Regions from separate parts of the Nocardia sp. KT25-26 genome, predicted to be linked through region 2. Evidence: riboswitches for the same ligand, from Rfam matches in the RefSeq annotation. Region 2 holds a riboswitch; the other holds the start of a gene.
The links. Region 2 has a riboswitch for S-adenosylmethionine ahead of AC1HFH_RS05140 (hypothetical protein). Riboswitches for the same ligand answer to the same signal wherever they lie in the genome.
Positions count from the first base shown of each region.

Region 1 (4,525 bases), 1.8 Mb from region 2:
CGCTCAATCCCAGCATAACCGCAGCAACCGCCTTGGCGCGCTGCCCGGCCGGAGCCAGCGAGGCCGCAGCCAGCGAGGCGACACCGAAATAGGCACCGTGCGGCAGACCGGAGACGAACCGCGCCGCCACCAGCAAACCGAAGGTCGGGGCCAGCACCGTGGCGGTGTTGCCGACGGTGAAGGCCACCATCAGCAGCACCAGCAGCTTCTTGCGGGCCATCCGGGCACAGAGCGCCGCGATCACCGGGGCGCCGACCACCACACCGAGCGCGTAGGCCGACACCGCATGCCCGGCCGTCGGCTCGGACACCCGGAACGCGGCCGCGATATCCGGCAGCAACCCCATGGTGACGAACTCGGTGGTACCGATCCCGAACCCACCTAGCGCCAGCGCCAGCATGGCCGGCACATGCCAGCCGGTCCGTGGCACGGCGTCGGTACGGTCGGTGTTCACCGGAGGCGCGGAAGTCACGTCTCAGTTCAACAAGGCCATGCTGCGGTTCGCTCCTCGACAGCACGTGAGTTCCGCCACCCGGCCACCCGGCCCCGGGCCCGCATCCCGAAACGACAACGGTCGTCGCAGCACCCTCGATCGAGGGCGTTGCGACGACCGTACAACCGGAAACGGGCCGCAGATGTGGCGGCGGAACCGGCTCGTTATCGCAGCGCGCGGGCCAGGTTCACATCCAGCGCACCGAGGAACTCTTCGGTGGTCAGGTAGCCCTGGTCGCCGCCGACGAGCAGCGCGAGGTCCTTGGTCATCTGGCCGCCCTCGACGGTCTTGATCACCACATCCTCGAGGGTCTGCGCGAAGTTGATCACCTCGGGGGTGTTGTCCAGCTTGCCGCGATGCTCGAGACCACGGGTCCAGGCGAAGATCGAGGCGATCGGGTTGGTCGAGGTCGGCTTGCCCTGCTGATGCTGCCGGTAGTGCCGGGTGACCGTGCCGTGCGCGGCCTCGGCCTCACAGGTCCGGCCGTCCGGAGTGAGCAGCACCGAGGTCATCAGGCCGAGCGAACCGAAGCCCTGGGCGACGGTATCGGACTGCACGTCGCCGTCGTAGTTCTTGCAGGCCCACACGTAACCGCCCTCCCACTTCATGGAGGAGGCGACCATATCGTCGATGAGGCGGTGCTCGTAGGTCAGCCCGGCCGCGTCGAACTCGGCCTTGAACTCGGCGTCGAACACCTCCTGGAAGGTGTCCTTGAACATGCCATCGTAGGCCTTCAAGATGGTGTTCTTCGTCGACATGTACACGGGGTAGTTCTGCTGCAGGCCGTAGTTGAACGAGGCCCGCGCGAAGTCCTCGATGGACTTCTTGAAGTTGTACATGCCCATCACGACGCCGCCGTCCTCGGGCATCTTCACGACCTCGTGGACGATCGGCTCGCTGCCGTCCTCCGGGGTGAAGGTGAGGGTGACGGTGCCGCCCTGGAAGACCTTGAAGTCGGTGGCCCGGTACTGGTCGCCGAAGGCGTGCCGGCCGATGATGATCGGCTTGGTCCAGCCCGGTACCAGCCGGGGCACGTTGGAGATGATGATCGGGGCGCGGAAGATGGTGCCGCCGAGAATGTTACGGATGGTGCCGTTGGGCGACCGCCACATCTTCTTGAGGCCGAACTCCTTGACGCGGGCCTCGTCGGGGGTGATGGTGGCACATTTCACACCGACGCCATGCTTCTTGATCGCATTCGCCGCGTCGACGGTGACCTGGTCGTCTGTCTTGTCCCGGTACTCGATCCCGAGGTCGTAGTACTCGAGGTTCAGGTCGAGGTACGGGTGGATCAGCTTGTCCTTGATGAACTGCCAGATGATCCGGGTCATCTCATCACCGTCGAGTTCGACGACGGTGCCTTCAACCTTGATCTTGGACATGGATCTTCGTGTCCTCCTAGGATGGTGCCCTCATTGCACGGCCAGGTGAACACGCTTGTGAGCGGACCCCAGCTGTTCAACAGACAACGTATATGCCCCGCGTTGTTTGCGAGACGTGTGGTGCAAACAAGACAAGCGTACTGCTGTCGGCATCCTCACCGCTCGGGGAGGGCCCACTGTGCGGACCCTGGCCGGGAGACGAACAGCCGGTGCTGCCGACGTGACAGGAAACACTTCCGAGGCCCCAGCTTACCGACCGGCACCGACGGCGAACATCGGCAACCGATACCCACCGCGCATAACCGGCGACACGCACACCACCACGCTCCCCGCCCGGTACCGGGCCGCGGCGGCCCACCCGGGAATCGGACCGAAATTTCCGCACGGACGCCATCGACAGTTAACATGTCGAATCAGGTCATGAGTGCCAGCGCCAAGCCCCGGCTCGCTGGCCGGCAACCCTCCTGTGCGGTGGGGTGCTCCGGGTGATGACCGGGCTCTCGAGAGTCGAGAGCAAGCGCGCAGTTCAGGAGGTATCCGATGACCGACTGGTCCTTCGAAACCAAGCAGATCCATGCCGGGCAGGCACCCGAGGACGGTACCGGCGCCCGCGCCCTACCGATCTACCAGACCACTTCCTACGCCTTCCGCGACACCGACCATGCCGCCGCGCTGTTCGGGCTCGCCGAACCGGGCAATATCTACACCCGGATCATGAACCCCACCCAGGACGTGGTGGAGCAGCGCATCGCCGCGCTCGAGGGCGGGGTCGCCGCCCTGCTGCTGGCCTCCGGGCAGTCCGCGGAGACCTTCGCGATCCTCAACCTGGCCGGCGCCGGGGATCACATCGTGGCCAGCCCGCATCTGTACGGCGGCACCTTCAACCTGTTCCGCTACACGCTGCCGCGGCTCGGCATCGAGGTCACCTTCGTCGAGGACCCGGACGACCTGGACCAGTGGCGGGCCGCCGTCCGGCCGAACACCAAGGCGTTCTACGGCGAGACGATCGCCAACCCGAGCAGCGCGGTCCTGGACATCCCGGGCATCGCCGAGGTCGCGCACACCGCCGGGGTCCCGCTGATCGTGGACAACACCGTGCCGACCCCGTACCTGGTCCGGCCGCTGGCGCACGGCGCCGACATCGTGGTGCACTCGGCGACCAAATACCTGGGTGGGCACGGTACGGCGGTGGCCGGTGTGCTCGTCGACGGCGGCACCTTCGACTGGACCGGACGCGACGCCGACGGCGCCCCGCGGTTCCCCGGCTTCACCGAGCCCGACCCCAGCTACCACGGCGTGGTGTACGCCGACCTCGGTGCCCCGGCGTTCGCGCTGAAGGCCCGGGTGCAGCTGCTGCGCGATCTGGGCGCCGCGGTGGCCCCGTTCAACGCCTTCCTGATCGCGCAGGGCCTGGAGACGCTGAGCCTGCGGATGGAACGGCATGTCGCCAACGCCGAGGACGTTGCGAGGTTCCTCACCGAACAGCCTGCTGTCAGCGCCGTCCACTACGCGGGACTGCCCGGTTCACCCTGGTACGAACGTGCCCGGCAGCTGGCCCCGAAGGGTGCCGGCGCGGTCGTCTCGTTCGAGCTGCGCGGCGGCCTGGAGGCCGGTAAGAAGTTCGTCGACGCATTAACCCTGCACAGCCATGTCGCTAACATCGGTGACGTGCGTTCCCTCGTGATCCATCCGGCGTCCACGACGCATGCGCAGCTGACGCCGGAGGAACAGCTGGCCGCCGGCGTCACTCCCGGCCTGGTCCGGCTCGCCGTGGGCATCGAGGGCATCGACGACATCCGCGCCGATCTCGAGGCCGGGTTCGCGGCGGCCGGATCGGCTGCCGACGACACGGCGGTTGCGACGTGACTGTGAGTACCGAATCGCCGAGCTGCCCGTCCGGCGTCGCGCTGCTGCCGCCGGGCGACGGGCAGCTCGGCACAGTCGCGGTCGGGGATATCGCGCTGGAGAACGGCGCGGTGGTCCCCGATGTGGAGCTGGCCGTGCAGCGCTGGGGTGAACCGTCGGCCGCGCTCGACAATGTGGTGCTGATCGAACACGCTCTGACCGGCGATTCCCACGTCATCGGCGGCCCCGGTACCGCGCCGGGCTGGTGGGAAGGCATGGTCGGGCCGGGCGCCCCGATCGACACCGACGAATGGTGCGTGATCGCCACCAACGTGCTCGGCGGCTGCCGCGGCAGTACCGGACCGGGCGCACCGGCACCGGACGGGGCGCCCTGGGGTGCCCGCTTCCCCGGGATCTCGATCCGCGACCAGGTGACGGCCGAGGCGGCACTGCTGGACCGGCTCGGCATCGAGCGGGTGGCCGCCGTCGCCGGTGGCTCGATGGGCGGCATGCGGGTGCTGGAATGGATGATCGGCTACCCGGACCGGGTCGGCGCCGCACTGGTGCTGGCGGTCGGCGCCCGGGCCACCGCGGACCAGATCGGCACCCAGACCACCCAGATGGCCGTGATCCAGGCCGACCCCGACTGGCAGGGCGGTAACTATCACGGCACCGGCCGGGCCCCGACGACCGGGATGGGACTGGCCCGGCGGATCGCCCATCTGGCCTATCGCACCGAAGGCGAACTCGACCACCGGTTCGAGAATCACCCGCAGGGCGACGAGGATCCGTGGACGGGCGGGCG
Region 1 covers NZ_CM152813.1:5,011,683-5,016,207, forward strand. The annotation lists gene AC1HFH_RS22770 (MFS transporter) at 1-400, opposite strand, end outside; gene AC1HFH_RS22775 (NADP-dependent isocitrate dehydrogenase) at 658-1,875, opposite strand; SAM riboswitch class IV at 2,292-2,401, shown strand; gene AC1HFH_RS22780 (bifunctional o-acetylhomoserine/o-acetylserine sulfhydrylase) at 2,416-3,741, shown strand; gene metX (homoserine O-acetyltransferase MetX) at 3,738-4,525, shown strand, end outside.
Region 1: linked by a shared signal. The riboswitch ahead of AC1HFH_RS22780 (bifunctional o-acetylhomoserine/o-acetylserine sulfhydrylase) and the one ahead of AC1HFH_RS05140 (hypothetical protein) in region 2 are both predicted to bind S-adenosylmethionine.

Region 2 (4,525 bases):
AGTACCAGGTCCAGGTCCTCACGGGCCAGGTGGTCGTAGGCGGTGAAGAACCCGTCGTTCCAGGACTGGCAGGACGCGACCGCGAAACGCAGCCGGGCGGGCCGGCTGCCGGGCGGCGGCGCGGTCCGGGTACGCCCGACCGGCGAGACGGCTGCGCCCGCCCGGAAGCGGTAGTAGTACCACCGATCCGGCTCCAGGCCGTGCACCTCCGGATGCACCGTATGCCCGAGTTCCCGGGTGGCGACGGCGGACCCGCGCGCCACCGGCCGGGTGAACGCGGCATCGTGGGCCACCTCGTAGTCGACCGTCACCGGCCGCATCCCCATCCCGCCGAAACCGTCGGGTGCCAACGGGTCCGGCGCCAGCCTGGTCCACAGCACCACACCGTCGGGCGTGGGGTCGCCCGATGCGATGCCGAGCGAGAACGGATCACCCCAGCGCCGCGGTGCCGGAAACCTGGCACTCCCGGCGGCACCCGTACCGGCCAGCGCCGCCAGCGCACCGGCGGCGCCCGACCGGATCAACTGCCGCCGCGACAGGGCCACCCGGACATGGTCGCGAGCCGAGGAGACCTGCCCGCGTCGGCGCGGCATCGCACCGATGAACATCGCCCTACCACCGGATCGCGGATTCGAACGGTTGACCCAGCAGTCGGCCACCCAGCATCTCGACCGCCTCGGGCAGGCGGCTTGGTGTTGGTGGTCCGGCGCGGCCGGGAGCGACTACATCATCTCGGCGCCGATCCACGGTATCGAGCAACGGTGGATCGCGAACGCCGACAAACCTCGACTACCGGCGCTCGACCGGGCATATACACGGCACCGGACCGGTTGGAACGGACCGTGACATCGGAACAGTCGCCGGGAGCGAGACTCCACCCGCTCCTGGCCCAGCGCTTCAGCCCCCATCGATTCGACCGCGAACATCGAATGACCGGCGACACCCTCGAGCTGCTGTTGGAGGCCGCCCGGTGGGCACCGTCGGCCGGCAACTCGCAGCCGTGGGCCTTCTTCCCCGCCCGGCGCGGCGACCCCGGGCACGAACTGTTGCAACAGCACCTGGCGCCCAGCTCGGCTCGGTGGGCCCCCGACGCCGGAGCGCTGATCGTCACGATGACCCGGCACTACGTGGACGATCCGGCCATGGCCTATTCGGAATTCGCCGAGTACGACCTGGGGCAGGCGGTTGCCCACCTGACCGTGCAGGCACAGGCGCTCGGACTGGCCTGCCACCAGTTCCGGGCTTTCGACGCCGAGGCACTCACCACAGCGCTGCGCCCGGACCCAGGATGGACCGTGATGTCGATGATCGCCGTGGGTGCGGCGGCCGAGTCTGCGCCCGCGCAGCGGGACCGGCGGAGCATCGCAGACCTGCGCTCCGCGCCGTGGCAGCAGGCGCCGCCGCCCTACCTCGCGTACCGCGCTTCGTAGGCGGCCCGCTCGGCGGCGCGGCGGGCCTGCCGGGCCGGGTTCTGCAGATCGGGCGGGAGGCCGTGTTTCGCCAGCCGGTGGGCCCGGTTCATCGGCATGTAGGCGACGATGTAGAACGCCGCGAGCAGGACGGCCAGCAGGATCATCGCACCGCGCAGCCACAATGGGCCGGGGAACAGCAGGAAGACGACGAAGATCGGCAGCAGCGGGACCATACCGCGGGCCAGATGCCGGGGCACCGCGTACTTTCCGGTCAGATCGTTGCGCACCCAGTCCCGCATGGAATCGGGTAGCCGGCGGCCGAAGGCATAGCCGATCCAGCGGATCGGGCCGGGACGATGCCCGGTCATGCGCCGGCTCCTTCCGGATGCGGCAGCCCGGCACGCCGCGCGGCCGCATTTATCCGGGTCAGAACCGCATGAAGTTCCTCGAGGTCGGACAATCCGACACCGAGTCGCTCCACCACGGCCGGCGGAATCCGCTCGGCGTCCGCGCGCAGTGCCCGCCCCGCCGGGGTCAAGTCCACGACGAGGCTGCGTTCGTTGTCCGGGTCGCGGTGGCGCGTGAGGTACCCGATCGCTTCCAGCCGCTTCAGCAACGGGGACAGCGTCGGCGAATCGAGTTGCACCAGTTCGCCGATCTCCTTGACCGACAGCGGGGCCTCACCCCACAGCGCCAGCATCACCAGATACTGCGGGTGGGTGAGGCCCATCGGTTCCAGCAGCGGCCGGTACACGCTCAGCACCGACCGGTTCGCCAGCGCCAGCGCGAAACACACCTGCCGGTCCAGCCGCAGCGGATCGTCCTCATCGGCAGCCATCGCCACTCCTCTCGCCGAATACTTGCCACCATAACAGTTCGTGCACTAACTATTATCGCACTTATCGGTTTCGGGCCGCAGCCGTCGGCTATCCTGGATCGCGAGGTCAAGAGTTCCACCCGCCAAGCCTCTGGTCCGGGGTGGACGGCAACCGCGTCGCCCGACACGGTGCCCACCAGAGAAGACCCGGGCTGCAGCCGACCGGCTGTGGTCAAGCCGGGCAAGCTCGATCGCGAGCTTCGCCATGAGTGCGAGGTGCACCATGACCGAGATCTTCGAAACCTGCGCGGGCACGCCCTGCACGTCCCACCGGCCGGGCCACCGAGTCCACCCCGGCCACGCCGCGCAGGTCGGCGGCACACCGTGGGGCTGGCGCGATGCGACCGTCACCGCAACGCACGCCGGGCGCATCACCCTGAGCTATCGCCACGAATCCGGAACCCCACACGTCCGCCACCACGACCCGGCCCTGGCCGCGACCCTGCGCCCGGGCACCCGCGTCCGCCTGCACGAGGACCTGCATGTCCTCGGCACCCCGGACGGCTGGTTCAACGTCGTCGTCACCGACGGTATCGGCCCGGTCCCGGCCCCCGACCGACCACAGGCATGGTCGGGCACCTGCACCGGTGGCGTCGTCGATGCCGCCACCGGTATCGCATCACCCCTGGACTTCCGGGCGGCCGGGCTGGCGTGACACCCCTGTCGGCGCCGGACCGCCCTGCTCGATCAGCTCGGCGAGCCGGGCCGACAGGGACGGTTCCTGCGCCTTGCAGGCAACCCGCGGGAGAGCCGGGTAGTGAATGTCGCGGCACCCACCGCCCGGCGGGCCATGCCCTACAACGGGCCGATCTCGGCTGCAAGGCCGCGCTCGAGTCCCTCAGCGTCGCCCTGCGCGGTGAGCTGGCCGGGTGGGGCATCCGGGTGGTGATCGTCGAGCCCACCGGCGCCGACACCGCGATCTTCGACCGGGCCGCCGCAGCCGCCGACTCGGCCCGCCGGCGGCCGACCCCGAGGTGGTCCGGCTCTACGACCCGATGATCACCGCCGTGCGGCGCGCCACCGGCAGTATGCCTCTCGCAGAGCCGGATTCGATCGCCGCTGTACTGGTGCAGGCGATCACCACCCGGCGACCGCGGACGGTCTATCCCGCGGGACGCGGTGCGCGGGCGCTGCCGATGATTGCGCACCTGCCCGACAGGATGTCCGATGCCCTGGTGGCCCGGGTTCTCGGCATCCACCGGAAAGTGCCGCCACCGGGCGCAGCACCGCAACTCAGGCCGGACGCGGGGCGTACATGATGACCGCTACGCCGATCAGGCAGATGAGTGCCCCCGACACGTCCCACCGGTCCGGGCGGAAGCCGTCAGCCGCCATGCCCCACAGCAGAGATCCGGCAACGAACACGCCACCGTATGCGGCCAGGATCCGGCCGAAGTGGGCATCCGGCTGCAGGGTCGCGACGAAACCGTAGAGACCGAGCGCGATCACCCCGGCACCGATCCAGACCCAGCCGCGACTCTCCCGGACCCCTTGCCAGACCAGCCAGGCACCACCGATCTCGGCGAGCGCGGCCAGGGCGAACAACAGAATCGAGCGCAGGACGGTCACGCCGGGATCCTAGGCACCATCCACCGGCCGACGGCAACGAGCTCCGCGCACCAACGGTTCGATCACCGATGGCCCTACCGGCTGCGATCCGGCTACCCTGGAGCGCAGCATCACCGGTGCCGTATTCGCCCGCCACGGCATCCGTCGACAGGTAACGGACCGCGCCCGACAGGTCCCACAAACCGGTTTCACCACTGCATCGACCGCGAGACGACCGACGGGACCCCATCGGCCGCCCGGCCCGAATATCGACGCTCCGCTGCACGCCGGACGAGCCGAACCGAATCGATCATCCCGTCGCGTTTCCGGCCGATCCGGCCGAAGGGAGAAACACATGCAAGCGGTACCGCACGGCGAGCGCTGGCCGGCGCTGCGCGTGGACGACTGGACCGGCACCCGGGACACGCTGCACATGTGGACGCAGATCGTCGGCAAGATCCGCTTGGCGCAGGCGCCGATGATCAATCACTGGTGGCAGGTTCCGCTGTACGTCTCGGCTCGTGGGCTGACCACCTCGGCCATGCCGTACCGCGGTGAGGTGTTCGATATCGAATTCGACTTCCTCGATCAGCAGCTGAACATCCGGGTGAGCACCGGGAAGCAGCAGCATGTCGCGTTGGCGCCGAAGACGGTGGCGACGTTCTACGACGAGGTCATGAATGCCCTG
Region 2 covers NZ_CM152813.1:1,147,688-1,152,212, reverse strand. The annotation lists gene AC1HFH_RS05160 (alkaline phosphatase D family protein) at 1-593, opposite strand, end outside; gene AC1HFH_RS05155 (nitroreductase family protein) at 930-1,430, shown strand; gene AC1HFH_RS05150 (DUF5313 family protein) at 1,406-1,780, opposite strand; gene AC1HFH_RS05145 (MarR family winged helix-turn-helix transcriptional regulator) at 1,777-2,250, opposite strand; SAM riboswitch class IV at 2,355-2,474, shown strand; gene AC1HFH_RS05140 (hypothetical protein) at 2,513-2,944, shown strand; gene AC1HFH_RS05135 (YnfA family protein) at 3,523-3,858, opposite strand; gene AC1HFH_RS05130 (DUF5996 family protein) at 4,193-4,525, shown strand, end outside.